DNA from 3 places in the Geomonas ferrireducens genome. Region 1 is predicted to be linked to each of the others. Evidence: riboswitches for the same ligand, from Rfam matches in the RefSeq annotation. Region 1 holds a riboswitch; each other region holds the start of a gene.
What was found. Region 1 has a riboswitch for molybdenum cofactor ahead of E8L22_RS00915 (hypothetical protein). Riboswitches for the same ligand answer to the same signal wherever they lie in the genome.

Region 1 (10,325 bases):
ACATCGAGCGCATCAGCCGCGACCGCACCAGCAAGGCGCTCTCCAACTCCTGCCTCTTCACCTTCGTGAACGTGGACCGGGAACTGGTGCATCGCCCGGTGCCGACGGTGTACCCGACCACCTACGCCGAGGATGCAAGGTACCTTGCCGCGGCGAGGAGTTTTGAGGGGCTCGCGGAGCACGTCTACATCATTTGACCGGGTAGGTAAGGCACGGACCGACGGGGGGCGCGGGGAGAAGAATTCCCCGCGCCCTCTTTTTTTTGCGCAGACGCCAAAATTTTGCAGCGGCGCCTCTCGTTTTGCACAAACGCCAAATCGCCGAAGGTGGAAGCGGCTAAAAGAGACCGTTAGCCCGGGCTATTTGGGAAAGATTAAGAAGATTTGGAACGCAGAAATGTGTTAAAGTTGCGCATGTTGCGACGTTTTTGAGCAGTGCCGACGGGCGCATGACAGGGCCTCGGTCAATGATGCCGGGGATTTGCCGCCAAAGCGCTTCGTTGGTATACATCATGCTTTTTGACGTAGCATCACACTTTATCACTGCTCCCGATGGAGCAGAACGAGGGCTGAGAGATGGATACGTACACGATTGATGTCGAACTGGAACACTACTACGGCGACCGCATGGCTACCAGCAGCAGGGAAGCCTGCCGCCGCTTCTACCTGAGAGCTGTCTCGCGCTGCAACGCGGCCGAGCTTGAGCGCTACCTGCGCGTGGTGAAAGCGCACGCCTCGGTATATTCGTCGGTGCACCACATGTTTCGCTCTCCCTTCAAGCACGTCGAGCTGCCGCTTTTCCTGACCAGCCTTGTCCTCTTCATCTCCAGCCTGGTCATGGTCTGCACCGGCGCGACCAGCGTCCTCATAGCAGGCGGCACCTCGGCAGGCTTTCTCGGCATGGTGCAGTGCGCCAGGCAGTTGATCCGCAACTGGCAGCAGCACTCGGTGCGCGAGGCGGTCTTCAGCGAGTTTGCCGAGTTTTTGCAGCAGGAAACCACGCGTTAATAGATTCCCCCGAAATCCGGTAAAGAGGCTGCCACGGAAGGTCCGTGCGCAGCCTCTTTTCTGTCTCTTCTCCTCCCCCTCCTTTGACGGCGCGCTTTTTTTCTATATAGTATTGGAGCCTTGCGGGGCACTCATCTCATGAATGGAGGTAGCAACATGAAACGCCTGATCCTTCTTTTCGTCACCCTGCTTCTGCTCTCGCCTATAGCGGCCCACGCGAGTCTCGACGGGTTCCTCTCCAGCCTGAATGTGCAGGCGCGGGCCGACATGGCCGGGTTTTCCGCCAAGGTGAGTGCGCAGTTCGGCGTGCCGCAGGCCAAGGTTCAGATGGTGCTGCAAAGCGTGCCGGAGCCGGCCGACGCATTCATGCTCTTCCAGCTCGGTCAGTACTCGGGGAAGCCGGTGGACCAGGTCTACCAGGTGTATCAGCCGAACAAGAAGAAGGGGTGGGGGGCGATCGCCAAGGAGCTCGGTATAAAACCCGGCTCGCCGGAGTTCCATGCCCTCAAGCGGGGTGACCTGCATTTCACCGGGGAGCCCGCAGGGCAGGGGGGCGGCCCCGGCAAGGGAAAAGGGCAAGGCAAGGGACACGGCAAGGGGCACAACAAGTAATCGAACGCGAGTTAGTAGTTCCGCGGCAGGGGAGAGGCCAGGCATTTTTGCCTGGCCTCTTTTTTTTTTAAGAGCAAATCCCCGCTGTCCCCCCTTCGCAAAGGGGGGAACGTGATGCCATGCTCAGTGCTTCGAGGCTAACGCACACATGCTCCCCGGAATTTCCTGAAGAACCTTCGCAAAGGGGGGACACTAGGTCTCGTTCTGTGCTTCATGGGGACTTTCCCTAGCTGTGACAGAAAACTCCGGGGGCTTTATGGCATCTGTTGACTCTATGACTTAAACAGTATACTGTTTATGACAGTATTGTCGTGGCCTATGAGAGAGTGGGAGGCGGTTATGATGTCGGCGGTGTTGTACGGAGGGGCGGCGGTGGCGGTACTGGTATCCTGGCGGTTGGACCCGGAGCGGACCCGGAGGGCGCTGCGCATCGGCTCCAAGTCCCTGCAGGGCTTAGCGCCGAGGATCCTCGGCATGGTGGTGCTGGTCGGCCTGATGCTGGCTCTCGTCCCTCCCGAACTGATCAGGAAGCTCTTCAGCTACGGCGGCATCGCCGGCTTCACCCTTGTTTCGGCGCTGGGTGCCGTAGTCACCATGCCGGCTCCAATCGCCTTCGCGCTGGTCGGCTCCCTCTATAAACTGGGAGCCCAGCCGGCAAGCCTCGCCGCCTTCGTCACCACGCTCACCATGGTGGGGATCATGACCGCCCCCATGGAGGTCTCCTGCTTCGGGACCCGCTTCACCTTCATGCGGCAATCACTCAGCTTCGTCACCGCCATCGCCATCGGGCTCATGATGGGGGTGCTCCTGTGAAGGCGACCCTTGCTGATTACCGGCTCTTCTTGATCGTTCTGGGCGCGAACCTCGTCCTCTCCCTCTTTAAACCTGAGGCGGCCGGGCTGTCGGCGGCCAACTCGGGACGGTTCCTCCTCGAGGTGCTTTCCATCGTGCCGCCGGTCATGGTGCTCATGGGGCTCATGGACGTATGGCTGCCGCGCCGCGTGGTGGAATCACATCTCGGTCCGGATTCCGGCATGCTCGGGGCGGCGGTCGCCATGCTGCTCGGAACCGCCGCGGCCGGACCGCTCTACGCCGCCTTTCCCGTCGCCGTCTCCCTCCGGCAAAAGGGGGCGCGCACGGCGAACCTGGTCATCTTCCTGGGGACCTGGGGGAGCATCAAGATCCCGATGCTCCTCATGGAGAGCAGCTTCATAAGCCTCCGCTTCGCCCTCTTGCGCCTCGTCCTTACCATCCCCTGCATCCTCCTTTCCGGCTACCTCATGGAGCGCCTGCTGCCGCAGGAGGCGCCGCTGCCCCAGCCGGAAGGCGCGGACGCTTGAAACAAGGAGAAAACATGGCACCTAAAACGAAACAGCAACGTCACCTCCCCGCCTTCGTTCTCCTCCTGCTGGCCGAAGGGGAGAAGCATGGCGGCGCCATCCTCACCGAGCTGTCGCAGCGCATGCCGGGGTGCCGGCCCGACAGCGCCGCCCTGTACCGCACCCTGCAGCAACTGGAGGAGGCGGGGGAGACGGTTTCCACCTGGGATACCAGCGGAAGCGGCCCGGCGCGCAGGGTCTACCGCATCACGGACGTCGGGTGGGAGAGGCTCGGCTTCTGGCGGCACGATATCGAGATGCGCCTGGCTAACCTGCAATACTTCCTTGAAACCTACCGTGCCCTGGAGAAAAGGGACACGCCCTGAACCGCGCGCGCCGGACTCCGCCTCGGGCGTGGGGAACTTTCGCGTGCCGACCTTCGCAATGCCCTATTCGAGGCTATAAGCCTGTAAGACCGGTAACTTCCCTCCAACGCCACCTGCAAATGCCCCCACAATCGATCTTGCCAACGCCTGCGATTAAAGTCACTATGCGTCCCCGACGATAATCATTATGAGGGAAAACCCCACAATTTCATCGGGAATGCCATGACACGAAGGACCCGACATACGCTCGTTTATTTCTTCTTCGCCTTGCTGGGGGTGTCCCTTGTCTTCATCCTGCTTACCTACCGCAATCTGGAGCAGTGCGCGCAGCGCGGCGGCGCCTACTTGCTCGGCGGGGTGCATCATCTTCTGCTGCTGACCAGCCTTTTGGTCACCATCGGTGCGGTCGGGATCTACGTGATCTTCTTCTGGTTCATAAAGCTCGCGGACCGGGAGCAGGAGAGGGAAGAGATCAGCAAAAAGGCCGTGCTCGATGCCGCGATCCGCGAGAGGAACCGGGCTCAGCTCTACCTGGACATCGCCGGCGTCATGTTCGCCGCCATCGACCGCTCCGGCACCATCATCCTTATCAACAGGAAGGGGTGCCAGATCCTCGGTTGGGCAGAGGACGAGCTTTTGGGGCGCAACTGGTTCGACGTCTGCCTGCCGCCTGCGGTAGTCGGCGTCGTGAAGGAGGTCTTCGCCAAGCAGATGGCGGGGGAGATCGAGGCGGTGGAGTTCTTCGAGAACGCCATCCTCACCAATAGCGGCGAGGAACGCATGATCGCGTTTCACAACACCCTTTTGCATGACGACGACGGGGTGATCAGCGGCGTGCTCTTTTCCGGCGAGGATATTACCGAGCGCAAGCAGGCGGAGGCCTCGCTGGAGAAGGCGGCCAACGAATGGCGCGCGGCGATGGACGCCTCCGCCGATGCCATCTACCTGCTCGACCCGCAACGCAGGCTGATGCTCGCCAACCGGGAATTCTACCGCATGGTCGGCAGCACTCCCGAAGCGTGTGCGGGACGGCACATCGCCGAGATCCTCCATCCCGGGTTCAGTGGGCATTGCGCGCAGTGTGTTGTTGAGGAGTCCCAGCAGGACGCGGTGACCGTGCTTGAGGAGGGGGATCCTGAGAACTATTATCGGCACCCGGTGCAGGTGACCCTCAGGGTCGTCAGGGATGTGGCGGGCGCTCCGCTCAGTCTTGTGGTCACCCGGCACGACCTGACCGCCGACCGCGAGACCCAGCGGACCCTGCGCGAGAGTGAGGAGCGTTACCGTCAGCTCGTCGAGCTTTCCCAGGACATCATCTTCATAAAGGTGGACGACAGGATCGTCTTCATAAACGACGCCGGGGTACGCATGCTCGGGGCGGAGTCGGTCAATGAGATCCTCTCCAGGGAGGTGCTCGATTTCATACATCCCACTTCAAGGGAGCTCTTTCTTGCCGAACTGGAGCGGGCGTCCCGGCAGGTCGGGCAGCTTCCGGTCATAGAACTCGACTTCCAGCGGCTCGACGGAGAAACCTTCTGCGGAGAGGCTACGGCGACCTCGATCATGCACCACGGCAAACCTGCGGTGCACTTCTTCGTGCGCGACATCACCAACCGGAAGAACCTGGAGGCGCAACTGCGCCACTCCCAGAAGCTCGAGGCCGTGGGGCACCTGGCCGGCGGCATTGCGCACGACTTCAACAACATCCTCACCGTGATCGGCGGGTATGGAGCGCTTCTGGAGATGCGGATGGTGGAGGGGGATCCGGGCCGGGAGATGCTCGACCAGGTCCTCGCCGCCTCCGACCGTGCCGCGAACCTCACCCGCAGCCTCCTTGCCTTCAGTCGAAAGCAGGACATGCACCCGGCGTACTGCGACTTGAACGAGATCGTCTTGAGCGTCTCCAAGTTCCTGAAAAGGATCATCGGCGAGGACATCGCTTTCGAGACCGACCTCGATGTTGGGCCGCTCGCCATCTACGCCGATTGCGGGCAGATCGAACAGGTGATCATCAACCTCGCCACCAACGCGCGCGACGCCATGAGGAAGGGGGGAACCCTGACCGTCGCCACCCGGAGCGTCGTCCTGAGCCAATCCTTCCAGGAGTCGCACGGCTTCGGCGCGCCGGGATACTACGCCCTCATCACGGTTGCCGATACCGGCTCGGGGATGGACGAAGCCACGAGGAGCAAGATCTTCGAGCCGTTCTTCACCACCAAGGACGTTGGGAAGGGGACGGGGCTCGGGCTCTCCATCGTCTACGGGATCGTGCAGCAGCATAAGGGGTTCATCGACGTGGAGAGCGAGGCTGGGGTGGGGACGACTTTCCACGTCTACCTGCCGGTATCACAGGAACAGGCCCCGGCTAAAGCGCACGGCACGGCGCGGGAAGAGCTCCCGTGCGGCTCCGAGACCATCCTCGTGGTGGAGGACGAGGAGCACGTGCGGGACCTGGTGAACGAAGCCCTGAAACAGTTCGGTTACCGCACCATCCTGGCCGTGGACGGGGCGGACGCACTGGAGAAGTACCGCGAGCACCGCGGCAGCATCGCGCTCGTCTTCACCGATCTCATCATGCCGAGGATGAGCGGACGGGAGCTGTACGACGAGCTGAAGCGCGAAGATCCCGCCGTCAGGATCCTCTTCACGAGCGGCTACACCGCGGACATGCTCACCGACCTTGAAACCGTGGTTCCCCACGTCGAAATCCTGATGAAGCCGATCTCCCCCCCGGAGCTCGCCAGAAAAGTGCGGGAGCTTCTCGACGCGTAGGTGCCGGGGAGGGTGAGGGGATGGGAGCAGGAATTCCGGCGGCACGTTCGTTGACTTGCCCATGCGCGATGGTACCTTTTCCCGGGTTAGCCCCCGCACGCCCAGGGGCGCCAACGGGAGGGGGGATGCCGGACTCCGATTCCGATCAGCAGATGGCCTCCGTGGTGCACCGCAACATCGAGTCCCTCCTTGAGAGGCGCCAGTCCGAGGAGCGGAACAAGGGGGTGCAGGAGCGGGTCGCCGACGCCATCACCGCCTTCACCGGTAGCATGACCTTCGTGTACATACACCTCGTCCTCTTCACCGGCTGGATCCTCGTCAACGTCGGCTGGCTTCCCGTCATGAAGCGGTTCGACCCCACCCTGGTGATCCTCGCCATGTTCGCCTCGGTCGAGGCAATCTTTCTTTCCACCTTCGTCCTCATCAGCCAAAACCGCATGCAGGCCTTCGCCGACCGGCGCGCCGAACTGAACCTGCACATCGATCTCCTCGCGGAGCACGAGGTGACCAGGATCATCGAGCTTTTGACCGCCATCGGCACCAAGTTGGGCGTCGCCGAGTCGATGAACCCGGAACTTGAGGAGCTGAGACAGGACGTCCGGCCGGAGAAGGTGCTTGAGACCATGGACCGGGCCGAGCAGGAGCTGAAAGAGGAATAACCTCCCGCACCTTTGTCCCTTCACATCATATTTCCCTAGCGTATACGTTTTACCTGTGTTAAAGACGTTGCCAAAATTCGTATATGCCTCTCCGAGCTTCGCCGCCTAAAAGGTCCTCCTCACGGCTGCGGGCCAACGGGTACTGCTGGAAACGGCGGTGCCTCCCTTTTGGAAAGGAGAGCCTTGTCTGCGGCCGGAGTGTATCCGACCGTACAGGGCCCCTTTCCATCCGGAACGGGGCTTTTTTGTGTCCACCGTTATGTAGCGTGTAATACAACGAAGGAGTTCAGGTCCATGCGCATCGTGATTTCCATCGACGACACCGACAACTTAGAGAGCCGGGGCACCGGCGAAATCGCCTCCCTGGTGGCAGACGAGCTGCAGCAGAAAGGGTGGGGGAGCTGCGGCTTCATCACCCGGCACCAGCTTTTCGTGCACCCGGACATCCCGTACACCTCCCACAACAGCGCCATGTGCTTCTACGCCGACATCGACGAGGTATGGCTCGAGCCGGTGATCGGGCACGTGGCCGAGTTCCTCGAGCGGGAGAGCGCTCCCGGTTCCGACCCCGGCCTCTGCGTGGCGGTCCCAGGTCGGATGACGGCGCGCAACGAGCTGATCGCCTTTGGGCGGCGCGCAAAGCGCGATGTGGTGCGCATGGACGAGGCGTACGAACTCGCCGGGAAGTTGGGGGTGCATCTCTCCCAGCACGGCGGCACAGGGCAGGGGGTGATCGGGGCCCTCGCCGGCGCCGGGCTAAGGATGTCCGGCAACGACGGGCGCCTCAAGGGGTTCCTGGACTTCGGCCAACCGTACCGGATGCTACGGGTGGACGAGCTCATGCAGCACCCGCTCGTCGACGTGGTGAGAAGCGTTACCGGCGAGGCGCTGCGCGACGACGACCTGGTGACCATCGGCGAGAAGCCGAAGACGGTGCTTTTGGAAGGTGAATCGGTGCTGCTCGTCGGGGCTCCGCAGACCGCGGGGACCGGGGCGCGCTGGCAGACCCTGCACCGCAAGCAGTTGAAGGCGTACTAGCATGTGGCGCGCAAACGAGAAAGGGGTCATGGAGTTCGCCCACGGCAAGGAGGCCTGGTCGCTGGCGGAGCAGGCGGCGCTTGCTTGCACCTGCTTCGTTCCTGATGTCGAGGAGGAGCAGTTGGCCGAGGAGGATCGCTCCTGCTACGACTGCCGTTACCGGCGCTGGAGCGTCGAGTCGTTCACCTGTCTGCGGGGGGCGGCGCGGCACGGCGAAACCGCCCTGATCGCGCATTGAACGATAGAGTCCTGGAAATAGAGCATTTCGGCTTCACCTACCACGGTGCGGCGGCTCCGGTGCTGGAGGGGGTCTCCTGCACCGTGCGGCGCGGCGAGTTCGTCTGCCTGACCGGCGATTCCGGCTGCGGCAAGAGCACGCTCCTTCTGGCGGTTATGGGGCTTCTGCGCGGCGGAAGGCGTCACGGGACCATCCGCGTGGCGCCGGCCGAGGATGAGGCGGCGCCGTCCGCGGGGATCCTCTTCCAGGTCCCGGAATCGCAGATCCTCTGCAGCACCGTGGCGGAGGAGGTGGCCTTCGGCCCCGAGAACCTCTGCGTGGCGCCGGACGAGATCGCCATCAGGGTGCGCGAGGGGCTGAGAGCAGTCGGGCTGGAGGGGGAGGAGACGCGCAGCGTCGAGCGTTTCTCGGCGGGGCAGAAGCAGCGCCTAGCCCTCGCCTCGGTCCTCTCCATGCGCCCCGGACTCATCCTGCTGGACGAGCCGACCTCGCAGCTCGACGCCGCGGGAAAGGACGAACTTGTCGCCATCTTCGCGCTTTTGAAGGAGCGCGGGCACACCATCGTCATGGCAGAGCACGACCCGCGCCCGTTCGTGGCGCTCATCGACCGGTACCTGAGGCTCGAGGGGGGGCACCTCGTCAGTGACGACGCGACGCCGCCGGACCCGGTGCGCTACCGTCCGAAGGCCTTCCTGCTCCCGTATTCGGCGACCCTCTACGGGACGAGGCCGGTACTCGACGTGCAGGGGCTGGACGTTGCCTACCCGGAGACGGGCCGGGTGCTGAAGCGGGCCACCCTGCGCGTGTGTCGCGGCGAGCGGGTCCATCTGTTCGGGCAAAACGGTGCGGGGAAGTCGAGCTTCCTGCGCTGCCTCGCCGGGCTTCTCCCCGCCGACTCGGGGCGGCTCTGGGTGGCGGGAACGGAGAAACCGGGGCCGGGTACGCTGCGCGGCAGGCTCGGTTTCCTGATGCAGAACCCGGCCCGCCAGCTCTTCGCCGAGACGGTCCGGGAGGAGGTCGCCTTCTCGCTGGAGCGCCTTTCCTACCCGGCGGAGGAGATCGACCGCATCGTGGACGAGACCCTCTCCTTTTGCGGCATCGCCCATCTCGCGGACCGTGCGCCGCTCACCATCTCTTTCGGGGAGCAGCACCGCGTGGCCCTTGCGACCGTGGTGGCGCCGCGTCCGGTGTTGCTGCTTCTGGACGAGCCTTTCGCCGGGCTCGATTTCCCGCAGCGCCTGAGCCTTTTGGCGATCCTCGGCAGGATGCCGATCCGCTACGGCACGACGGTGCTGATCGCCTCGCACGACGAACTGCCGGACCGGCGCTGGGCCGATCGCAGCCTCCATCTTCAGGAGGGCGGCATTGCAGAAAGGGCCTCCTAGATTCCGCACCTCGCTCAGAAGCCGCGGCTATCCCTGCCGGTTCGCCGAGCACGATTCGCCGGTGCACCGGATGGGGGCGGGATGGAAGCTTGTTTTCGGGGTGTTCCTGAGTGCACTGGCGGCGGGGGGGCGTACGCCGCTGATGCAGGCGATCTTGGTGCTGGTGACGCTCGCCTACTACCTGTCGGCGCGTCTCACCCTGCGGGACCTCTGGTGCGACGTGCGGCTCTTCGCCTTTCAGGCAGCCATGGTCATCCCCCTTTACTGCATGCTGGACGGTGTGGATAAGGGGCTCTGGCCCGGGGTTCGCATCTCGACGCAGATCGTGCTTTTCTACCTCCCGGGCGCCGTCTTCCTGCGCACCACGCGCACCAGCGAGGCGATGGCGGCGCTGCGCCGGGTCGTCCCGTACCGGCTCTCCTTCCTGGTGTTCGTGAGTGTTAGGTTCGTGCCGCTGTTTTTCCGGGAACTCGAGGAGATCGTGGCGCTGCAGCGCCTGAGGGGGGCGCGGCTTTCCCCGCGGGAGCAGATGAACCCGCGCAACTGGCCCGATCTCTTCAACTGCGTGGTGCTTCCGCTCATGGTCCGCGCCTTCAGGACCGCCGACGAGGTGTCCCGCTCCGCCGAGGCGCGCGCCTTCGGTCTGCACCGGGAGCGAACCTACCTCGATGTCGCCGCGATGGGAAGGGGGGCCGGGGAGGAGGCGGAGGATGAGGTTACGGGCGGGGATGGGGTGCCCCCGGCTAAAGCACTTCTTGATTAGTCACAGATCCGGTTGCTGCGGCTTTTTGTTGAGAGCGCCCCTCCCCCCGGAGGGGGGAGGCTGGGAGGGGGGAAGGGTGATCGAGTTGCCACGCTTCCCCCTCCCTAATCCTCCCCCTCCGGGGGCGGGGAAGGCACAGTCCCTCG
Region 2 (10,325 bases), on a different contig from region 1:
GGACGGCTCACCACCCTTTTCTGCAGGAAGGCGAAGAGGAACATCCCCTTGAGCCTCTCGGGTAAACTGGAGAGACGGTCTTCGGCCGCGCCGACGGCGACCAGGCTGAAGCGGCGATAGCAGCTCCAGGCGAAGATGGCGCAAGCCGCCGCCAGGAGCGGCGTGAAGATGACAGGATTAGGTTGCATGAACGTATCCTTGTAGTTGTTTTTTTCGAAATCCGGTTAACCCGCTCGAGCCCGCAGCGGTGTCGTAACAGAGCAGCACCCCTCCCCCTGGAGGGGGGAGGCTGGGAGGGGGAAGCCGGTTCAAGCCGCTGCACGCCCCCTACCTGTCCCTCGCCCCTCGTAGGGCTTCGATCCGCAGGCAGGGCTTGCCCCCCGTAGGGCTTCAGCCCGAAGGGGGGAGAGGGCTAGGGTGAGGGCGGTGCCTCAACCCCACGTCGACGCATTACCACCGTAAGCGGCGCCCTCACCCCTACCCTCTCCCAGAGGGCGAGGGAGAGTTTTTGCAAGATGTCCGTGGCGGGAAGAAGCGTCCCTTACGCCGCCTTGACGTCCTTCACCTCGACACCGTTCGAGGCAGCCTTCATCTCCCGCAGCGCCGCCGTGATCGCCGGGACCACCTGGAACAGGTCGCCCACGATGCCGTAGCTCGCCACCTCGAAGATGGGGGCCTCCTTGTCGCGGTTGATGGCGATGACGAGGTCGGAATCCTGCATCCCCACCAGATGCTGGATCGCACCGGAGATGCCGCAGGCGATATAGATCTTCGGGCGTACCGTCTTGCCGGTCTGCCCCACCTGGCGGTCCGGCGGCATCCATCCCGCGTCCACCGCGCTGCGCGAGGCGCCCACTACGCCCCCAAGCTCGTCGGCCAGTTCCTGCAGCATGGCGAAGTTCTCCTTCGCCATCAGGCCGCGCCCCCCGGAGACGATGAATTCCGCGCCGGCGATATCCACCTCGCCCGCCTTCTTGTCGCGGATCACCTCGAGCACCTTGGTGAAGACGTCCGCCTCGTTGATGGGAAGGGAGACATGGATGATCTTACCCTTGCGTCCCGCCTCCTGCGCCGGCATGGGCATGACGTGCGAGCGTACCGTCGCCATCTGGGGACGGAAACGGTCGCACATGATGGTCGCCATGATGTTGCCGCCGAAGGCCGGGCGGGTCTGCATGAGGTTGCGCTTCGCGTCGATGTCGAGCCCTGTACAGTCCGCGGTGAGGCCGGTCTTGACGCGGGTTGCGACGGCCCCGGCGAGGTCGCGCCCCATCCCGGTCGCGCCCATGAGCACGATCTCCGGTTTGAACTTGTCGACCAGGTGGCAAAGGGCGTCCAGGTACGGGTAGGTACGGTAGTTGGCGAAAACCGTCTGATCCATCAGGTACGCCTGGTCGGCACCGTAGCTGAAGGCCTCATAGCAGAGATGCTCGACCTTGTCGCCCAGCACCACCGCCGAGAGCTCCACGCCGAGCTTCGCCGCCAGTTCCTTACCCTTGCCGAGGAGCTCCCACGAAACGCGGGCCGCCTCCCCTTCCGTCTGTTCGATGAAGACCCATACGCCGCGGTAAGCCGCCACCAGTTCGCGGCGTGCCAGCTCCTCCGGGTCGGCCTCATCCTCGGCGAGGTCCTGCTGACCGGCGAGCTGCGCCAGGATCTCCAGCTCCTCCTTCGAGTAGAAGATCTCCAGGGCCGAGCCCGGGCAGGCCTTCACGCACTTGAGGCAGCCGATGCACTTCGAGAGTTCGATTTGCGGTTCCCCCGCCTCGCTCATCTGGATGCCGTCCACCGGACAGCTGCTCTGGCAGCGCGCACCGCAGGCGATGCACTTCCCCTCTATGAGCCGAACCTTCCCCCGCGGCTTTTTCAGTTTTTTCACCTCGCTCATCAACCGTAGTCCTCTCGTTATTAAATTAAGGCTCAAGCAGTTCCATGCATCCCCTCCCCCGGAGGGGGAGGGTCAGGGAGGGGGCGCAGCGACTATCCTCGAACAGCTTCCCCCCTCCCGACCTCCCCCCTCCGGGGGGAGGAGCCGTGGTGACTATACAGCCAGCATGTCCCTGGCCACCAGCTTCTCCAAGAGGAGCTTTGCGGTCCCCGTGGGGTCGTTCAAACCGTCGCCGATCATCTCCCCCGCCGCACGCTGCGGCGAGAAGATCCTGCTCACCCAGGTAGGCGATCCCTTAAGGCCTATGCCATTGGGGTCGAGCTTCAGGTCGTTGTTGCTCCAGACCTTCACCTCGCTCCTGGCCGCCTTGAGCCGCATCGGGACTGTCGGGTAGCGCGGACGGTTCAGTTCGCGCACCACCGTGATCATGGCCGGCAGCTTCGCCTCAACGATCTCGTAGCGCCCCTCGAGTTTGCGGCGCACGCGGATTTTTCTGGAAAGGAAGTCCAGATGTTCGATGCGGTCCACGAGCGTGAGTTGCGAGAAGCCGAGCCGGATGGCGATGCCCGGGCCGACCTGGGCCGTATCGCCGTCGATGGTCTGCTTGCCGCAGAAGACCAGCCCCACCTCGTCATCCTGGGCCAGTTTCCTGATGGCCTCCGCCAGCACTTTGCTGGTGGAGAGCGTATCCGCGCCGCCGAAGGCGCGGTCCGAGCAGAGGATCGCTTCATCCACGCCGAGAGCCAACGCCTTTCTGAGTGTCGCCTCCGCGTTGGGCGGTCCCATCGAGAGGGCAGCCGCCTTGAACCCGTAGCGTGCCTTCATGCGGAGGCTTTCCTCCAGGGCGTGGGTATCGTAAGGATTTACGATGAAAGGGATACCATCGCGCACCAGCGTATTAGTAACCGGGTCGATCTGCACCTGAGTCGTATCCGGCACCTGTTTAATGCAAGCCACCACGTACATTGAAGATCCTTTCTTTTACCAACTCTGTTCAAACCCGTTGTCATAGGCCACAAGGTCCACAAGGTCCAGAGCGTCCACCGGGGCCATCAAGGTTTTAGTGCCACCGCCTAGTGGGTCGCCTCACCCCTCGAAATCTCCCACTGTTCCCTGAAAAGTGCGAACGCCTCGCGCATGATGAAGGAAGCCTTTTTCCCCCTTTTGTCCATGAGCCTCTGGATGGCGTCCCGCTCGTCGTCGCTCATGCGTATCGAGATGATGTTCACCTTCTTCTGACTTCTGTCCTTCATGACCTCTCCCCTTCTTTGCCTGCTGATTTGAATATGCCGCCTGTTACAGCAGCTCGATCTTGTCCTCGGGGCGCACTACGCCGCCGCTCACCACGGTGGCGAAGATCCCCTCCTTCGGCATGACGCAGTCACCCGCCTGGTAGTAGATGGCGCACCGGGTGTGGCAGACCTTTCCTATCTGGGAAACCTCCAGCACCACCGGCCCGATGCCGATCCGAGTCCCCACCGGCAGAGTCACCAGTTCGATGCCGCGCGTGGTGATGTTCTCCGCGAAGTCGCCCGGCCCGACGGCAAGCCCCAGCGCGATCATCTTGTCGATGCTCTCCTCGGCTAAAAGGCTCACCTGGCGGTGCCAGTCCCCCGCGTGCGCGTCGCCGATGATGCCGTAGTTTTCCCTCAGGTGCACAGCCGGCGCCGGCTTTTTCCTCTCGCCCTTATTCTCGCTTACGCTGACCGCCACTACAGACGCGCTCATAGTCTCCTCCGTTTATGCCAGTCCCGGTCCCACCTTACACGAGCCCCGGTCCCCGTCTTCTAACCGCCTATCCTCGACATGTTGACCACGGCCTGCTCGGCCCCTTCCTCGGCGATATGGTGCCGTCCCGGCTTCTGCGTCACGATGCGGCTAAGCGCCTCGTGCAGCGGGCCGGGATCGTCGGAAGCAAGAAGCGGCTTCAGGTCCATGCCCTGATCCGAGAAGAGGCAGCCGCGCACCCGGCCGGTCGCCGTGATCCTGATCCGGTTGCAGCTCTCGCAGAAGTGCCCCGACACCGGGGTGATGATCCCGATGGCGCCCGCGGCACCCTGTATCTTGTAGTTCCTGGCCGGCCCCGCCATCTCGGAGTTCACCAGCGGCAGCAACGGGTAGCGCTCGGCGATGCGCGCGAGGATCTCGCTTCCGGGCATGCTCTGGGCGCCCCACCCTTCGTCCTGCAGGGTCGGCATGTACTCTATGAAGCGCACCGTGAACGGATGGTCCAGGGTGAGGGCGGCGAAATCCAGGATCTCCTGGTCGTTCACCCCGCGCATCACCACCATATTGATCTTAAGCGGTCCGAAGCCCGCCTCCTGCGCCGCAGCAATCCCGGAGAGGACCCGGTACAGATCGGCACCCCGGGTGATCCTGGCGAAGGTATCCGCCCTCAACGAATCGAGGCTTATGTTTAGCCGAGCCACCCCGGCCTGCCTGAGCGGCTGGGCTAGCTCGTCGAGGAGGAGCCCGTTGGTGGTGAGCACCAGTTCCTTGAGTCCCGGGATCGCCGAGAGGCGACCGAGAAAATCAACGATGCCTCTTCTGACCAGCGGCTCCCCGCCGGTCACCCTTATCTTTTCTATCCCCTGCGCGACGCAGGCCGAGGCCGCCCGGTAAAGCTCCTCGTAGCTCAGCATCTCTTTATGCTCGAGCTTCGCCACCCCCTGCGCCGGCATGCAATAGCTGCAGCGCATGTTGCAGCGGTCGGTGACCGAGAGTCTCAAGTAGTTGATCCGCCTGCCGTAGGTATCGATCAGTGCCATGCCACATCCCCCCGTGAAACACGCCTCGCCGTATACAAGGCAATATCGGTACCAACTGTTCCACTTCGGCGCAAAAAGGCGCGTCTGGCACTAATGAGGCAGGAAGTAAGATGGTGAATACACAACAAACGAACCAATTTTTGGGATTTTGAATTCAACAGGCAGGCACTGCGGGGATCATCGGTTTACCGTCCAAAACGTCCGTTCCACAAAAGCACAAACGCTCCATAATGGAACGCCGCAACTGTTCGATTTCAGAACGCAACCTTTGGGCGTCGGGAGGTTAACGTAAACAAAGGATTCGTTAAGTATACGGTATCCTATGAAAATTGTTCGGGCTGGCAAAAAAATGCGTTTACGGTGAATTCTGGTACGCCCCTTGCGAAAGCGTAGAAAACCGTTTTAGGAAAGTGTATGCAGCACCGCACGAATCTTAAAATAATCAAACCCGGTGCAAATAGCCCGGAAAAACAACAGGGGGAAAGAAAAATGGCATTAGGAGAACAGACTTACGGCTTCTTCATTCCGACGGTTTCGCTGATGGGCATCGGTTCCGCTAAGGAAACCGGTGAGCAGGTGAAGGCACTGGGCGCATCCAAAGCTCTCATCGTAACCGACAAAGGTCTTTCGGCTATGGGCGTTGCCGACAAGATCAAGGAGCAGGTGGAAGCCACCGGCGTAAAGGCCATCATCTTCGACGGCGCCGAGCCGAATCCGACCGACATCAACGTTCACGACGGCGTGAAGGTGTACCAGGAAAACGGTTGCGACGCGATCATCTCCCTGGGCGGCGGCTCCTCCCATGACTGTGCCAAAGGCGTTGGCCTGGTCATCGGCAACGGCGGCAACATCCGCGACTTCGAAGGCATCAACAAGTCCACCAAACCGATGCCGGCATTCGTCGCCATCAACACCACCGCCGGCACCGCTTCCGAAATGACCCGTTTCTGCATCATCACCAACACCGACACCCACGTGAAGATGGCCATCGTCGACTGGCGCTGCACTCCGAACATCGCCATCAACGACCCGCTGCTCATGGTCGGCAAGCCGGCCGCTCTGACCGCGGCTACCGGTATGGACGCCCTCACCCACGCAGTTGAGGCATACGTCTCCACCATCGCTACCCCGATCACCGACGCATGCGCCATCAAGGCCATCGAACTGATCGCCAAGTACCTCTCCAAGGCTGTCGCCAACGGCGAAGACCTCGAGGCACGCGACAAGATGGCTTACGCCGAGTACCTGGCCGGCATGGCGTTCAACAACGCTTCGCTTGGCTACGTTCACTCCATGGCGCACCAGCTGGGCGGCTTCTACAACCTGCCGCACGGCGTCTGCAACGCCATCCTGCTGCCGGCCGTCAGCCAGTACAACCTGATCGCATGCCCCGAGCGTTTCGCCGACATCGCGAAAGCCCTCGGCGAGAACGTCGACGGCCTCTCCGTGACCGAAGCCGGCCAGAAGGCGATCGACAGGATCCGCAGCCTCTCCGCTTCCATCGGCATCCCGACCGGCCTCAAGGCCCTCAACGTGAAGGAAGAGGACCTCTCGATCATGGCGGAAAACGCAAAAAAGGACGCTTGCCAGTTCACCAACCCGCGCAAAGCGACCCTTGAGCAGGTCATCCAGATCTTCAAGGATGCGATGTAATAACGCTGCAGCATGATCCCCGCCCCCGGAGGGGGAGGGTTAGGGAGGGGGGAATTCCTGGCTCCCTCCCTCCCGACCTCCCCCCTCCGGGGGAAGGGGTGAAGAGTAGGGGCGAATGATTATTCGCCACCGCACCACCCAACAGATGCGTAAGCGGTGTCGGGTCAGTCTGGCATCAAAAATCTCCGAGCCGTGTCGAGCCTAAAAGGGACCTCCCCTCATGGCTCCAGGCCAACGGGTTGCCCTGGAAACGGTGCAGCCTCCCTCTTGGAAAGGAGTCCCGGCTGACGTCAAGCAGCCGGTAGAACAATTTAAATTAGGGAGCTTGAAAAGCATGGATAAGATTTTTCGCGTCAACATGACCGACCTCACCACCAAGATCGAAGAAGTTCCGGCAGCCTGGGCAGGCCTTGGCGGCCGCAGCCTCACCTCCACCATCGTTGCAGCCGAAGTACCGCCGACCTGCCACGCGCTTTCCGCCGAGAACAAGCTGGTGTTCGCACCCGGCCTTCTGACCGGCACCCCGGCAGCCAACTCCGGTCGCCTCTCCGCAGGCGCCAAGAGCCCGCTCACCGGCGGCATCAAGGAGTCCAACGCAGGCGGCACCGCGGCACAGATGCTGGCGAAACTCGGCATCAAGGCCCTCATCATCGAAGGCGCCCCCAAGGGTGACGCCTGGTACAACCTCGCCGTCGGCGTGAACGGCGTCACCATCAGCGAAGAGAAGGAACTGCTGGGCCTTGGTAACTTCGCCGTCATCGACGCGGTCGAGGCGCGCCTGGGCAAGAAAACCGGCGTCCTCACCATCGGCCCGGCCGGTGAGCTGAAGATGACCGCCGCCAACATCTCCGTCAAGGACCCGGACAGCAAGATCCGCAGCCACGGCCGTGGCGGCCTGGGCGCAGTCATGGGCTCCAAGCAGATCAAGTTCATCTCCATCGACGGCGAAGGCGCTCCGGGCGTGAAGATCGCCGATCCGGACAAATTCAAGACTGCCGCCAGGGCGTTCTCCAAGGCCATTCTCGAGCACCCGGTCTCCGGCGAGGGGCTGCCGACCTACGGCACCAACGTCCTCGTGAACATCCTGAACGAGGCCGGCGGTCTCCCGACGAGAAACTTCACCACCGGCCAGTTTGAAGCTCACGACAAGATCTCCGGTGAGACCATGTACGACACCATCGTAGCGCGCGGCGGCAAGCCCAAGCACGGCTGCCACGCCGGCTGCATCATCCAGTGCTCGCAGGTCTACCACGACAAGGACGGGAAGTACGTCACCTCCGGCTTCGAGTACGAGACCATCTGGGGCCTGGGTGCCGACTGCTGCATCGACAACCTGGACGACATCGCCCGCGCCGACAACCTGATGGACGACATCGGGATCGACTCCATCGAGACCGCCGTCATGTTCGGCGTCGCAATGGAAGCCGGCATCCTCAACTGGGGTGACTCCAAAGAGATGCTGCGTCTTTTGACCGACGAGATCGGCAAGGGGACCGCCCTTGGCCGCATCCTTGGCGGCGGCGCAGGCTCCGTGGGCCGCACTTACGGCGTGACCCGCGTACCGGTCGTCAAGAACCAGGCGATCCCGGCCTACGACCCGCGCTCCGTCAAGGGGATCGGCGTCACCTACGCCACCTCCACCATGGGCGCCGACCACACCTCCGGCTACACCATCGCCACCAACATCCTGAACGTCGGCGGCTACGTCGACCCGCTCAAGAAGGACGGCCAGGTCGAGCTCTCCCGTAACCTGCAGATCGCGACCGCCGCGGTCGACTCGACCGGTATGTGCATCTTCGTCGCCTTCCCGGCGTTGGACATACCGGAGTGCCTCCCGGCCCTGATCGACATGATCAACGCCCGCTTCGGCATCGCCCTCACCGGCGACGACGTCACCAACCTGGGCAAGTACGTCCTGAAGACCGAGCGCGAATTCAACCAGAAAGCCGGTCTCAGCAACGTCCATGACCGCCTCCCGGACTTCTTCAAGAACGAGCCGGTAGCGCCGCACAACGCGGTGTGGGACTTCACCGACGAGGAACTCGACGAGTTCTGGAACTTCTAGAAGCAGCCGACGCCCGGCGTGACGAAGGTCACGCCGGGTTTTTCCGTTTGAACCACGAGCAGGTGCCTCATGCAGATAACTCTCAAACTTTTCGCTACTTTCAGAAACGGCAGGTTCAAGGTGGCCGAACAGGAACTCGCCGAAGGAACCGAGGTACGCGCCGTGGTGCTCTCTTTGGGTCTCACCGAAGAGGAGATCGGCATCGTCATGCTGAACGGCCGGCACGGCGAACTGGACAGCAAGCTCGCCCACGGCGACACCCTTTCGCTCTTTCCCCTGGTCGGAGGAGGCTGACATGCATAACGCCCTCGTCTTTTTGAAGGAACAGACCAAGGACGGCCTGCTTTCCTGGCGCGCCCAGGACACCACTGCGAAGCTCTTCGACATAAGCCACGCCGCGGTGGAGTGGCTCGCCCTGCAAAACGGCATCCTTCCGGCCCGCTACCAGCGCAACAGGAGCATGATCGGTGTCGAAGACCAGTTGCGCCTGTTCCAAAGCCGCGTCGCCGTGATCGGCTGCGGCGGCCTGGGCGGCTACGTCCTCGAGGAGTTGGCGCGTCTCGGCGTCGGTCAGATCGTCGCCATCGACCCGGACATCTTCGAAGAGCACAACCTGAACCGGCAGATACTTTCCTCGCCGGCGTCCCTTGGCCAGCCCAAGGTGGCGGTCGCGGCGGAACGGCTTGCCCAGGTGAATCCGGCCGTCACGGTGACCCCCATCGAGGACGCCTTCTGCCTGACCAACGGCTTCGAACTCCTTGCAGGGGTAAGCATCGCGGTCGACGCCCTGGACAGCATCCCCTACCGCCTGCAGCTGGCCGAGGTATGCACACTGGCCGGAATTCCCATGGTGCACGGCGCCATCGGCGGGTGGTACGGACACGTGGCCACCCAGTTCCCCGGAGAGACCACGGTGCAGAACATCTACCGGCATTGGGTGGCCGGCAAGGGGATCGAGCAGCAGCTCGGCAACCCCTCCTTCACACCGGCCGTGGTGGCGAGCCTCGAGGTCGCCGAGGTCTGCAAGGTCCTGCTCGGCAAGGGAGAGCCGTTGAGAAACCGCAAGCTATCCATCGACCTCTTGGAAATGGAAATGCACGAGATATCGTACGCCGAGGTTCCGGTCAAGCTGGTGAACGCGGCGTAAAGAAACAAAGAACCTCCCCCTCCCGCAAGGGTAGGGGCTTGGCCACAAAGATCGTGGCTGCAATTAACTACCGGCGCCACGACGGCGCCAGACAGCACCGAGGAGGTGCACCATGCCAAGCTTTGAAGAAGCGCGCGGCATCATACTGGCCCACGTGAAGCCCCTTGGGGAGGAAACCGTTCCGCTGATGGACGCCTTCGGGCGTGTGGTAAGCAGGGACATCATCGCCCCCTGGGACCTGCCGCTTTACGACAACTCCGCCATGGACGGCTTCGCCGTGCACGCAGCGGATTGCACCTCCGCCCCCACCCGCCTCGCCATCACCGGCTTTCTACCCGCCGGGGGCGACGTCGCCGCCACGGTCGAGCTTGGATGCGTGGTGCGCATCATGACCGGAGCCCCCATCCCCCCCGGCTGCAACGCCGTCATACCCCTCGAGGAAGCGGAAGTGGACGGGGACCATGTGGTGATAAGCCACAAGGTGCTCCCCCGGCAGCATGTGCGCGTGAGAGGCGGCGACGTAACCGCCGGCGCCCCGGTCCTCGCCGAGGGAACAGGGATTCGTCCCGCCGAGGTCGGCATGCTGGCCGCCATGGGACAGGCGCTGGTGCCGGTGTACCGCAAAGCGCGTGTGGCCATACTCTCCACCGGAGATGAACTGATCGAGCTGGGCGAGCGCCCGGTCTCGGGCAAGGTGATCAACTCCAACGCCCTGTCGCTGGCCGCCGCGGTACGCGAGGCGGGTGCCGAGCCGGTACTGGTCGGCATCGCGCGCGACAAGGTGGAAAGCCACCGGGAGAAGAT
Region 3 (10,325 bases), on a different contig from region 1:
CAGCCGATAGCGAGGATCGCGTCAGCGTTTTTCAGGTCGATCCAGTGGTTGGTCATTGCACCACGCCCAAACGAAGCCGCCAGACCGGCGACTGTAGCGGAGTGTCATATTCGGGCCTGGTGTTCGAGGTTCGCAACACCCATGGCGCGGGAGAACTTGCTCCAGAGGTAGCACTCCTCGTTGTCAAGGCCTGCCCCCCCCAGGAAACCCATCCCCTCGGTGCGGTTGACAACGTATTCCTTGTTGTCCTTTTTGTTGATCTCTTTGGCCTTGAAGGTCTTGTCGCGCGTTTCCTTCATCTTCTGCGCGATCCGCTCCAGAGCCCAGTCCCACGACTTCTCTTCGAACTTGTCGCTGCCGGGTGCACGGTACATCACCTTCTGCAAACGACGCTCGTTGTTGGCCACCTGGAACAGCGCGCTACCCTTCGAGCAGAGGGCACCCTGGTTGATCGGATGCTGTGTGTCCCCCTCGATGTTGACGATCTTGCCGTTCTTGGTATGAACCACAAGCCCGCAACCTACCGCGCAGAAAGGACAGATGGTGGTCGAGCTTTTCAGCCCCTTGGTGCGCAGTTGCGTGCCGTCTGCGCCGCCCGCTTCTGCTTTTTTGCCGGAGAGGATCAGCGCTGCCGCGGCCGCCCCCCCCTGCAGAAACTCCCGTCGTGAAACTGCCATGTTGAATCTCTCCTTTTTCCATGATAAACGTCGTGCCACCGTTTTATAACTCCGCGTATACGGCAATTGCCATGCCAGCGTGTTTACGTTCACCAGAAAAATAGTTGTGTACCGTAAACCTCCGAAATGATAATGTTGTCCGCGCCGCTCAGGAATCTCCAACAGGTTAACTTTAATTAACAATTGCGTCGTTTTGTCAAAATGTGTGACATTTTGTCCAAGGCAAGAGTTGAGCAACGGCGCGGAAAAAGATCGAGGCACGCCCCAAAATGACACAGGAAAGAATTCTCATCTGCGACGACGAGGAAGGTATCCTCATCTACCTGAAGAAACTTTTGCAGACCCAGGGGTACCTCGTGGAGACCTTCGGCGGTGGTGCACAGCTCCTGCGCCGGCTGCGTGAGGGGGACCCAACCGACGCCGACCTCATCCTGCAGGACGTGAGGATGCCCGACATGGACGGCATCACCGTGCTTCAGGAGGTGAAGAAACTGAGGCCGTCGCTGCCGGTCATCATCATGACCGCCTTCGGCACCATCGACGCCGCGGTCGAGGCGATCAAGCTCGGTGCCTACGACTACGTCACCAAACCCTTCCCGAAGGAAAAGATCCTGAGCGTCCTGAAAAACGCCCTCGAAAAAGAGCAGTTGTTGCAGGAGAACCGGGCGCTCAAGTCCGAGCTCGGCAAGCCGATCCTGCAGGACGCGATCATCTTCAGAAGCGCCGTGTTCCAGGAGACCTACGACCTCACCCTCCAGGTGGCCGCGAGCGAGGCGAACATCCTCGTGCTGGGGGAGTCAGGGACCGGCAAGGAGCTGATCGCCGGGGCCATCCACTACAACAGCCCCCGGCGCGACCGCCGCTTCCTCTCCATCAACTGCGCGGCGCTTACCGAGACCCTCTTGGAGAGCCAGCTCTTCGGTCACGTGCGCGGTGCCTTCACCGGCGCCATAACGCACCAGAAGGGGCTCTTGGAGGAGGCCGACGGGGGGACGCTGTTCATGGACGAGATCGGCGACATGAGCCTCCCGATCCAGGCGAAGCTTTTGCGCGTGATCCAGGAGCGCGACTTCATCCCGGTGGGGGCGACCCGGTCGAAAAGCGCCGACATCCGGTTCGTGGCCGCGACCAACAAGGACCTCGAGGAGGAGGTGCGCGCGGGCCGCTTCCGTGAGGACCTTTACTACCGCCTGAACGTGATCAACATCCCCCTCCCCCCGCTGCGCGAGAGAAAGGACGACATCGAGCCGCTCGCCGAGCACTTCTTGAAGAAGTACAGCGTGAAGATGAAGAAGGAGGTCTCCGGGGTCACCCCCGAGGCGCTCATGCTGCTTTGCGGCTACGACTGGCCCGGGAACATCCGCGAACTCGAGAACGTCATGGAGCGCGCCGTGATCCTCGCGAGGACTCCGCTGGTAACCCCGAAGGAGCTCCCCATCTGGCGCAAGACCCCGCAAAAGGCGGAGGCGCAGGTGCAGCCGCAGCTCGTCTCCCTTGAGAACATGGAGAAGGCGCACATCGAGCGGACCCTGCTCGGCACCGGCTACCACAAGAGCAGATCGGCCGAGATCCTCGGCATTTCGAGAAAGACACTGGACCGCAAGATCGCGGAATACGGCATCGCCATCCCCTCATGAACCTCCCAAGGCTCCGCTTTCCCATCAAGACCAAGCTCACCGTCGCCACGCTGATCCCGCTGGCGATCGCCATCCTCATCTGCTGGATGGCAGGCGTCTTCATCCTGAGCGCCAAGGTGGCAGCCCAGGCGCAGGAGAAGGTCCGCTACGACCTCTCCGTCGCGCGCGAGGCGTACCTGAACGAGCTGACGCGCCTCTACGACGCGGTGAAGCTCTCCGCCTCCTTCGGCCGCACCGGTGAGACCATCGCCGCGGGAGACCTGCGCGCCCTCGAGGCGACCCTCGCACCGGTACGAAAAAGCGAGCACCTCGACATCCTCGCCGCGGTCGACGCCTCGGGCAAGGTGATCTTCCGCGCCAACAACACGCGCCAGTTCGGCGACGACAAGCTGCGCAACCAGTTCGTGGCGCGCGCCCTCAAGGGGGAGCTTGTAAGCGGCACCACCATCATCCCGACCTCCGAGCTCGCGCTAGAGGGGGAGGCGCTGGTGCGGCAGGCGCACGTCCAGGTGGCCGGGACCAGGGCGGACCCCTCCCCCCCGGCCCCCTTAAACGGCGCCATGTTCCTCTTCACCGCCGCCCCGGTGCGGGACCAGGCCGGCAATGTGCTCGGCGCCCTTTACGGCGGCGTGATGCTGAACAACAACCGAAAGCTCGTCGACAAGATCAAGGCGGTGGTCTACGAAGGGGCGAAATCAAAAGGCAGGGACGTGGGGAACGCGACCATCTTCCAGGGGGGGGTGAGGATCGCCACCAACGTCCCCAATTCGGACGGCCGCCGCGCCACCGGGACCAAGCTCTCCGCCCCGGTTTACGAGCGCGTCCTTTTGAAAGGGGCCAAGTGGGTGGGGAGGGCGTTCGTCGTCAACGACTGGTACCTGACCGCCTACGAACCGATTCTGTCGCTGCAGGGGGTCCCGATCGGCGCCCTCTACGTCGGGATGCTCGAGAGCCACTACTCGGCGGTGAAGACCGACATGGCGGTGCTCTTGAGCTTCGTCCTCCTGCTGAGCGGTCTGACCGGCGTTTCCATGTCGGCTTTTCTCGGCAAGAAGCTCGCCCATCCGATCAAGGAGCTCGAGCTGCTCACCCGGCGCGTGGCCGCCGGCGAGCGGGACGTTAAGAGCAGCATCGATTCCCGGGATGAGATCGGCGACCTGGCCGGGCGCTTCAACGACATGAGCCGCTCCCTTGGCGAGCGTGAAAACAGCATCATCGAGTTGAACCGCAACCTCGAGGAAAAGGTGCAGCAAAGAACCGCGGAGCTGGAAGAGAAGAACCGGTTACTGGTGCAGACGCGTGAGGAGCTTCTGCGCGTCGAGAAGCTGGCCGCGATCGGCGAGCTGGCCGCAGGGGTCGCCCACGAGATCAACAACCCGATGGCGATCATCCGCGGCAACACGGAACTTTTGCAGCTCACCATCGACGAGGGGGCCCCGAACCGCGAGGAGGTGGACACCATCTTCCAGCAGGTGAAGAGGGTCGAGCGGATCGTGTCGAACCTGTTGAAGTTCGCGAGACGCGAGCAGATGGAGCATGGCAGCGTGCGGTTGAACGAGCTCCTGCACGAGATCGTCGGGCAGATCGGGCACCAGGCTTCCCTGGAGAAGATAGAAGTGATCGAGCTTTACGCCGAGGATACCGCCGTCGTGGAAGGCGATGGCGACCAGTTGCGGCAGGTCTTCACCAACCTGATTTTGAACGCGGTCCAGGCGATGCCTCAGGGGGGAGTGCTCGGCATCAGGAGTGCGCCGGTGGGGAGTGGGGATCACTACGAGGTGAAGATATCCGACACCGGAGTCGGCATCGCACTGGAGAATCTGAGGCAGGTATTCAACCCCTTTTACACCACCAAGTCCAACGGAACCGGGCTGGGGCTGTCGGTGAGTTACGGCATCATCAGGGAGCATGGCGGCTGCATCGACGTGGAGAGCATCCCCGGCCAGGGGAGCAGTTTCACCGTGCTCCTCCCCCGCGAACGCTGACCCCGTCCCCGCACCTTAAAGCAAAGAAGGGCCGTCGGCGCAAAACGCACCGCGGCCCTTCTTTTTTTCAATCAGTAAGAGCGTCCACAAGGTCCATAAGGTCCACCGGGTCCATGTGGTCCACAAGAAGCAGGCACGCCGGTCCTCAGCAGCCGGCGCCTGGCAGCCGGTGCCTGGGCACCCCTGAACGCCGCTCCTTAGCTGCCGGTAGCTACCCGGTCCCCCGCTCGCACCACCCCGCCCTTCAGCACCCTGGCGAAGATCCCCTCCTTGGGCATGACGCAGTCCCCGGCCTGGTAGTAGATGGCGCAGCGGGTGTGACATTCCTTGCCGATCTGGGTCACCTCGAGGAGCGTCTCCCCGAGTTCGATCTTCGAACCGATCGGGAGGCTCACGAGGTCCACCCCTTCGGTGGTGATGTTCTCGGCGAAATCCCCCTCCTTCACGTCCAGCCCGAGCGCCTGCATCTTGGCGATGCTCTCCTGGGCCAGCAGGCTGATCTGGCGGTGCCAGTCGCCGGCGTGACCGTCCCCCACGATGCCGTGCTCCTCGCGCAGGGTTACCTCGGGTACCGGGGTCTTTCTCTCCCCTTTGTTGGTGCTGATGTTAACCGCGACAACCTTTCCGATCATGTTATCTCCTTGTGGCTAGCCCCCGACACGGGACATGGCAAATGGTTTCGTTTCGACACCCTCGTCGGTAACCTCGTGGCGCCCCGGCTTCGCCGCGACGATGCGCTGGATCTCCTGGCGCAAAAGCTCGGGATCACCCGTGGCAAGCACCGGCTTCAGATCCACGCCGGAGCCGGAGAAGAGGCATCCCTTGGCAACCCCGGCGGCGGTCACCCGCAGCCGGTTGCACCCCTCGCAGAAGTGCCCGGTCATTGCGGTGATGATCCCGAGGGAACCGGGCGCCCCCTTGATCCGGAAGTTCCTGGCGGGGCCGGAGCGTTCGGTGCTACCCCCCTCCTCGATGGTGTACCTCTGCGCGATCCTCTCCCGGATCTCGGCGCCGGGGACGGTAAGGTCGCGCCAATCGGCGTCGCCGCAGGTGGGCATGTACTCGATGAAACGGACCGCGTAGGGACGCTTCAGGGTCAGCTCGGCGAAGTCGAGGATCTCGTCGTCGTTCACCCCGCGCATCACCACCACGTTGATCTTGTGCGGCGGGAAGCCGACCCGCTCCGCCTCCTCGATGCCGTCCAGCACGCGCTGCAGGTCGCCGCCGCGGGTGATCGCCGCGAAGGTCTCGGGTTTTAGCGAGTCGAGGCTGATGTTCAGGCGCTGTACCCCGGCGTCCTTGAGCCCCTGTGCCATCTCCTTCAAAAGAAGCCCGTTCGTGGTGAGCACGAGTTCCTTGAGCCCTGGGAGGGCGGCTAAGCTCGCGAGGAAGTCGAGAATCCCCTTTCGTACCAGCGGTTCACCACCGGTCACCCGGATCTTCTCTATCCCGGCGGCGACCGCCTCGGCGGAAACCCGAAGCAGATCCTCGTAGGAGAGCACGTCGCAGTGGCCGAGCTTCTCCACCCCCTCTTCGGGCATGCAGTAGCTGCAGCGCAGGTTGCAGCGGTCCGTCACAGAAAGACGCAGGTAGTTGATACGCCTGCCGTAGGTATCGATGAGCGACATATTTTCCTTTGTGCTTTGGCTATTTGCACGGCACCCCGGGCACCTGCGGCGTCGGGGCCGCCCATGCAAATGTGGGACACGATCAAAACCATACTCTGTTTGTCGAATGGAAATCAACCCCCTTAATGAGGGAGAAGCCCCACACGGTGGCAGGCCTTGAAAAAGTATACGGCCATACCGACGCATTGAGTATCGTGCAGAAAATCATGCTATGATAGGCACTTACCGCCCTTCCCTGCGCAGTCGGCGACACCAGGGTGACGGACGCTTAAGGCAAAATAATTGTTTATTTTCTTGGGAATATGCTATGGAAACCAGAATAAGCAGATCTGTCTCCGAGCCACGGCCGTCTAAAGGGAGCTTCCCCACGGTGCCGCGGCCGATGGGTGCTGCCGGAAACGGCACCGCCTCCCTTTTGGAAAGGAGAAAGCCACCGCTTGCGCCAGGGGGCCCTTTCCTTTTCACGGAATCGGGCCTTTTTCTTTATCAAACAGCAATGACGAGGTAACGATGACAAACTACGAGCAGGCCAGACGGATGGTCGTCGATCATGTCGCCCCGGCCGGGGTGGAAAAGGTCCTTCTTCTCGAGGCGGCCGGACGCGTCCTCGCCGAGGATTACGTCACCCCGAAGGACATGCCGCGCTGGGACAATTCCGCCATGGACGGCTTCGCGGTACGCAGCGCTGACTGCGCGCCAGGCACCGTTCTCAAGGTGACCGACTACATCCCCGCAGGCGTAAGCTCCGACGAGGCGATTGCACCAGGCTGCGCCGCGAGGATCATGACCGGGGCCCCGATCCCCCCCGGCGCCGACGCCGTGGTGCCCATAGAGGAGACCGAGGCGACCGCCGAGACGGTCAAGCTGCTGCAACAGGTGAAAAGGCACGACCACATCCGTTTCAAGGGCGAGGATGTCGCAAGCGGCGACACCGTCATCACGAAAGGAACGCTGCTCGGACCGCCCCAGGTGAGCCTCCTCGCGTCGTTCTCCGCGGTGCTCGTCCCGGTGTACCGCAAGGTGCGTGTAGCGATCCTATCCACCGGCGACGAGCTCGTCGACGTCGGCACCGAGCCGACCGCGAGCCAGATCGTCAACAGCAACACCCTGGCGCTCGCCACTGCGATCAAGCTCTGCGGCGCCGAGCCCGTCATACTGGGAATCGCACGTGACGACCGGGAGAGCCATAGGGCGCTTCTTGCCGAGGGGCTGAAGGCGGACGTCCTGATCACCTCCGCCGGTGTCTCCGCAGGCGATCGGGATCTCGTGCGCGAGGTCTTGGCCGAGCTCGGCGTGGCGGAGAAGTTCTGGAAGCCTGGCATCAAGCCTGGCGGTCCGACCGCCTTCGGCATGAAAGGAAGCGTCCCGGTCTTTTCGCTTCCCGGCAACCCGGTCTCCACCATGATCACCTTCGAGGAGTTCGCCCGCCCCGCCCTTTTGCGGATGATGGGACACGAGAAGGTGTTCCGGCGCACCGTGCCCGGTGTGCTCAAGGAGGGTGCCCGCAAGAAGGCAGGGAAGCTTAACTTCCTGCGCGTGCACGTGACCCTGGAGAACGGCCGCTACGTCGCCAGCACCTCAGGGGACCAGAACACCGGCATATTGAAGACCATGCTGCGCTGCAACGCCCTCGCATTGCTTCCCGCCGACCGGACCGAATTTACCGCCGGCGAGGAAGTAGACCTGCATCTGCTCGACCCGACCCTGGAACTGGAGGTATAGATGTCATTCAACCATTTCGACGCCAGCGGCAACGCCATCATGGTGGACGTGAGCCAGAAGACCCCGACCATGCGCACCGCGGTAGCGGGCGCCGTATTGACCCTAAAGCCCGAGACTGTGCAGTCGATCGTCTCCGGCAGGATGGCCAAAGGTGACGTCTTGGGCGTCGCGCGGCTTTCCGGCATTGCCGGAGCCAAGAAGACCCCGGACCTCATCCCCCTTTCCCACCCGCTTGCCATCCACCACGTGGCCATAGAGTTCGAGGTGAACGAGACCGAAGGCACCATCGGCGTCATGGCAACCGTTCGCGCCTTCGAGCGGACCGGCGTAGAAATGGAAGCGATGACCGCGGCCACGATCGCCGCCCTCACCGTGTACGACATGTGCAAGGGGAGCGACAAGGGGATCGTCATCTCCGACGTCAAGCTGCATTACAAGGAAGGCGGCAAGAGCGGCGTCTACAAGCGCGAGGCGTAGCCGACCGGGCAAGAAAAAGGAGAATCAGCACCATGAAAGCAGCCATCCTCACCCTCAGCGATCGCTGTTCTACCGGGGAGCGCGCCGACGGCAGCGGCCCGGCACTGAAAAGCTGGCTCGAAGAGCGCGGCGTCAGCGTCACCTGCACCGAAGTGATCCCCGACGAGGCCCCCCTCATCTCGGAGAAGCTCGTTGAGTGGTCCGACAGCGGCGCTTACGACTTGATCCTCACCACCGGCGGGACCGGCGTCTCCCCGCGCGACGTCACCCCCGAGGCGACTGAACGCGTGGTGGACCGCCTGCTCCCAGGCTTCGGCGAGGTCATGCGCATGGAAAGCCTCAAGAAGACCCCGCATGCCATCATCTCCCGGGCCGTCGCGGGCATCAGGAAAAACACCCTGATCATCAACCTCCCGGGAAGCCCCAAGGGCGCCACCGAGAACATCGGCTTCGTCTGGGCGGCGGTGCCGCACACGGTCGCCAAGCTGCAGGGTGACCCGGAGGAATGCGGCACTCCCATGCCCAGTTGACCCCGCGATACCGGCTTTTCTATTGACCGATCCCTCCTACTGGGTTATATATCTAACGCAGTTTTAAAATCAACTTGCGGAGGGATAAACATGCCGTTGGTAAAGCAGATTCACGAGAAGGCTAAATCTAACCTGAAGACTGTGGTCTTACCCGAGAGCTATGACGAGAGGATGCTCTTCGCCGCACAGCAGATCGTGGAACAAGGTTTGGCCAAGATCGTGCTACTGGGCAACCCCGAGAAAGTCCTCGAGGCGGCCGCCGCCAAGGGTGTGAGCCTCTCCGGCGTCGAGATCGTGGATCCCGCCACTTCCCCCAAGCTCGATTCCTACGTCGGGAAACTCGTGGAACTGAGGAAAGCAAAAGGGCTTACCCCGCAGCAGGCCCAGCAGCTGCTGACCGCCGACGACAACCTCTACTTTGCCGGCATGATGGTGCGTGAAGGTGACGCCGACGGCGAGGTGGCCGGTGCAACCGGAACCACCGGCGACGTGCTCCGTGCCGCCTTCCAGACCGTCGGCCCCTCCCCCGGCATCAAGACCGTTTCCTCTTTCTTCCTCATGGCCACGCAGACCCCCAACTTCGGGGAAAACGGCGTGATCCTCTTCGCCGACTGCGCGGTTAACCCGAACCCGGACGCCCAGGCCCTCGCTGAGATCGCCATCGCCACCGCAAAGAACTGCAAGTCGTTCCTCGACGTGCCGGCCCGCGTCGCCATGCTCTCCTTCTCGACCAAGGGAAGCGCAAGCCACCCGGATGCCGACAAGGTACTGAAGGCGCTGGAAATCGCCAAGGGGATGGATCCGGAGCTTTCCATCGACGGCGAGCTGCAGGCGGATGCCGCCCTGATCCCTGCCGTTGGTGCGAAAAAAGCCCCGGCGAGCGGTGTCGCCGGTAAGGCCAACGTATTGGTGTTCCCCGATCTCGACGCCGGCAACATCGCCTACAAGCTCGTTGAGCGTTTAGCCGGCGCCAAGGCCATCGGCCCGGTGATCCAGGGGCTCGCGAAGCCGGTCAACGACCTCTCCCGCGGTTGCTCCGTGCAGGACATCGTCGACGTCACCGCAATCACCGCGGTGCAGGCGCAGGGCTAGCAGCGCCCACACTCGGACCAACCGGCCGCTGTCATTCGGCGGCGGCCGATTCAAAACACAAAAAGGCCGGCGGGAAATCCTCCCGCCGGCCTTTTTACTGTCTTGCCTGCCGCGCCTCTACTTCCTTACGAAGTCGGGCTTGGAGAAGCTGTACTCGAAGCTCATATGGTCGGTGTAGGTGCCGTCCAGAATTGCCGCCACGTCCTCGGTGAAGACAAGCTCCTCATCGGTCGGGATGACGTACACCTTCACCTTGGAGTCGTCGGTGGTGATCAGCGTCTCGCGCTTCCTGGTCATGGCGGAGGCGTTTCTCTCGGGATCGAGGATGATCCCCAGGTGCTCCAGCCCGGACAGGGCCCGAGCCCTGATCGGCGCACCCATCTCCCCTACCCCGGCAGTGAACACCACGGCATCGAGCCTTCCGACAACGGCCATGTAGGAGCCGATGTACTTCTTGAGCCGGTACGCCTCGATGTCCAGGGCGAGCGCACAGAGACGGTCCCCTGCGTTGGCGTTTTCGATGACGTCACGGCGGTCGGTGAAACGCCCGGTGATGCCGATGACGCCGCTTTTCTTG

Region 2: another riboswitch for molybdenum cofactor. It lies ahead of E8L22_RS17935 (aldehyde ferredoxin oxidoreductase family protein); the one in region 1 lies ahead of E8L22_RS00915 (hypothetical protein).
Region 3: another riboswitch for molybdenum cofactor. It lies ahead of E8L22_RS13400 (molybdopterin molybdotransferase MoeA); the one in region 1 lies ahead of E8L22_RS00915 (hypothetical protein).

The regions. Positions count from the first base shown of each region.
Region 1 is NZ_SSYA01000001.1:198,158-208,482, reverse strand. Features, by position in the region: gene E8L22_RS00955 (acyl-CoA thioesterase) at 1-197, shown strand, start outside; gene E8L22_RS00950 (GSU0071 family protein) at 576-1,007, shown strand; gene E8L22_RS00945 (hypothetical protein) at 1,164-1,619, shown strand; gene E8L22_RS00940 (permease) at 1,962-2,432, shown strand; gene E8L22_RS00935 (permease) at 2,429-2,959, shown strand; gene E8L22_RS00930 (PadR family transcriptional regulator) at 2,974-3,324, shown strand; gene E8L22_RS00925 (PAS domain S-box protein) at 3,547-6,096, shown strand; gene E8L22_RS00920 (DUF1003 domain-containing protein) at 6,222-6,755, shown strand; molybdenum cofactor riboswitch at 6,833-6,950, shown strand; gene E8L22_RS00915 (hypothetical protein) at 7,050-7,793, shown strand; gene E8L22_RS00910 (hypothetical protein) at 7,795-8,031, shown strand; gene E8L22_RS00905 (ABC transporter ATP-binding protein) at 8,028-9,416, shown strand; gene E8L22_RS00900 (energy-coupling factor transporter transmembrane component T family protein) at 9,397-10,179, shown strand.
Region 2 is NZ_SSYA01000003.1:467,359-477,683, reverse strand. Features, by position in the region: gene E8L22_RS17970 ((Fe-S)-binding protein) at 1-188, opposite strand, end outside; gene E8L22_RS17965 (FAD-binding protein) at 542-1,888, opposite strand; gene E8L22_RS17960 (electron transfer flavoprotein subunit beta/FixA family protein) at 2,042-2,854, opposite strand; gene E8L22_RS17955 (hypothetical protein) at 2,962-3,141, opposite strand; gene E8L22_RS17950 (MOSC domain-containing protein) at 3,185-3,616, opposite strand; gene moaA (GTP 3',8-cyclase MoaA) at 3,676-4,656, opposite strand; gene E8L22_RS17940 (iron-containing alcohol dehydrogenase) at 5,146-6,309, shown strand; molybdenum cofactor riboswitch at 6,481-6,602, shown strand; gene E8L22_RS17935 (aldehyde ferredoxin oxidoreductase family protein) at 6,644-8,374, shown strand; gene E8L22_RS17930 (MoaD/ThiS family protein) at 8,444-8,668, shown strand; gene E8L22_RS17925 (HesA/MoeB/ThiF family protein) at 8,670-9,521, shown strand; gene E8L22_RS17920 (molybdopterin molybdotransferase MoeA) at 9,634-10,325, shown strand, end outside.
Region 3 is NZ_SSYA01000002.1:1,048,962-1,059,286, forward strand. Features, by position in the region: gene fdnG (formate dehydrogenase-N subunit alpha) at 1-677, opposite strand, end outside; gene E8L22_RS13380 (sigma-54-dependent transcriptional regulator) at 947-2,314, shown strand; gene E8L22_RS13385 (cache domain-containing protein) at 2,311-4,299, shown strand; gene E8L22_RS13390 (MOSC domain-containing protein) at 4,497-4,931, opposite strand; gene moaA (GTP 3',8-cyclase MoaA) at 4,947-5,927, opposite strand; molybdenum cofactor riboswitch at 6,249-6,370, shown strand; gene E8L22_RS13400 (molybdopterin molybdotransferase MoeA) at 6,438-7,649, shown strand; gene moaC (cyclic pyranopterin monophosphate synthase MoaC) at 7,650-8,126, shown strand; gene mog (molybdopterin adenylyltransferase) at 8,159-8,656, shown strand; gene pta (phosphate acetyltransferase) at 8,747-9,748, shown strand; gene E8L22_RS13420 (acetate kinase) at 9,866-10,325, opposite strand, start outside.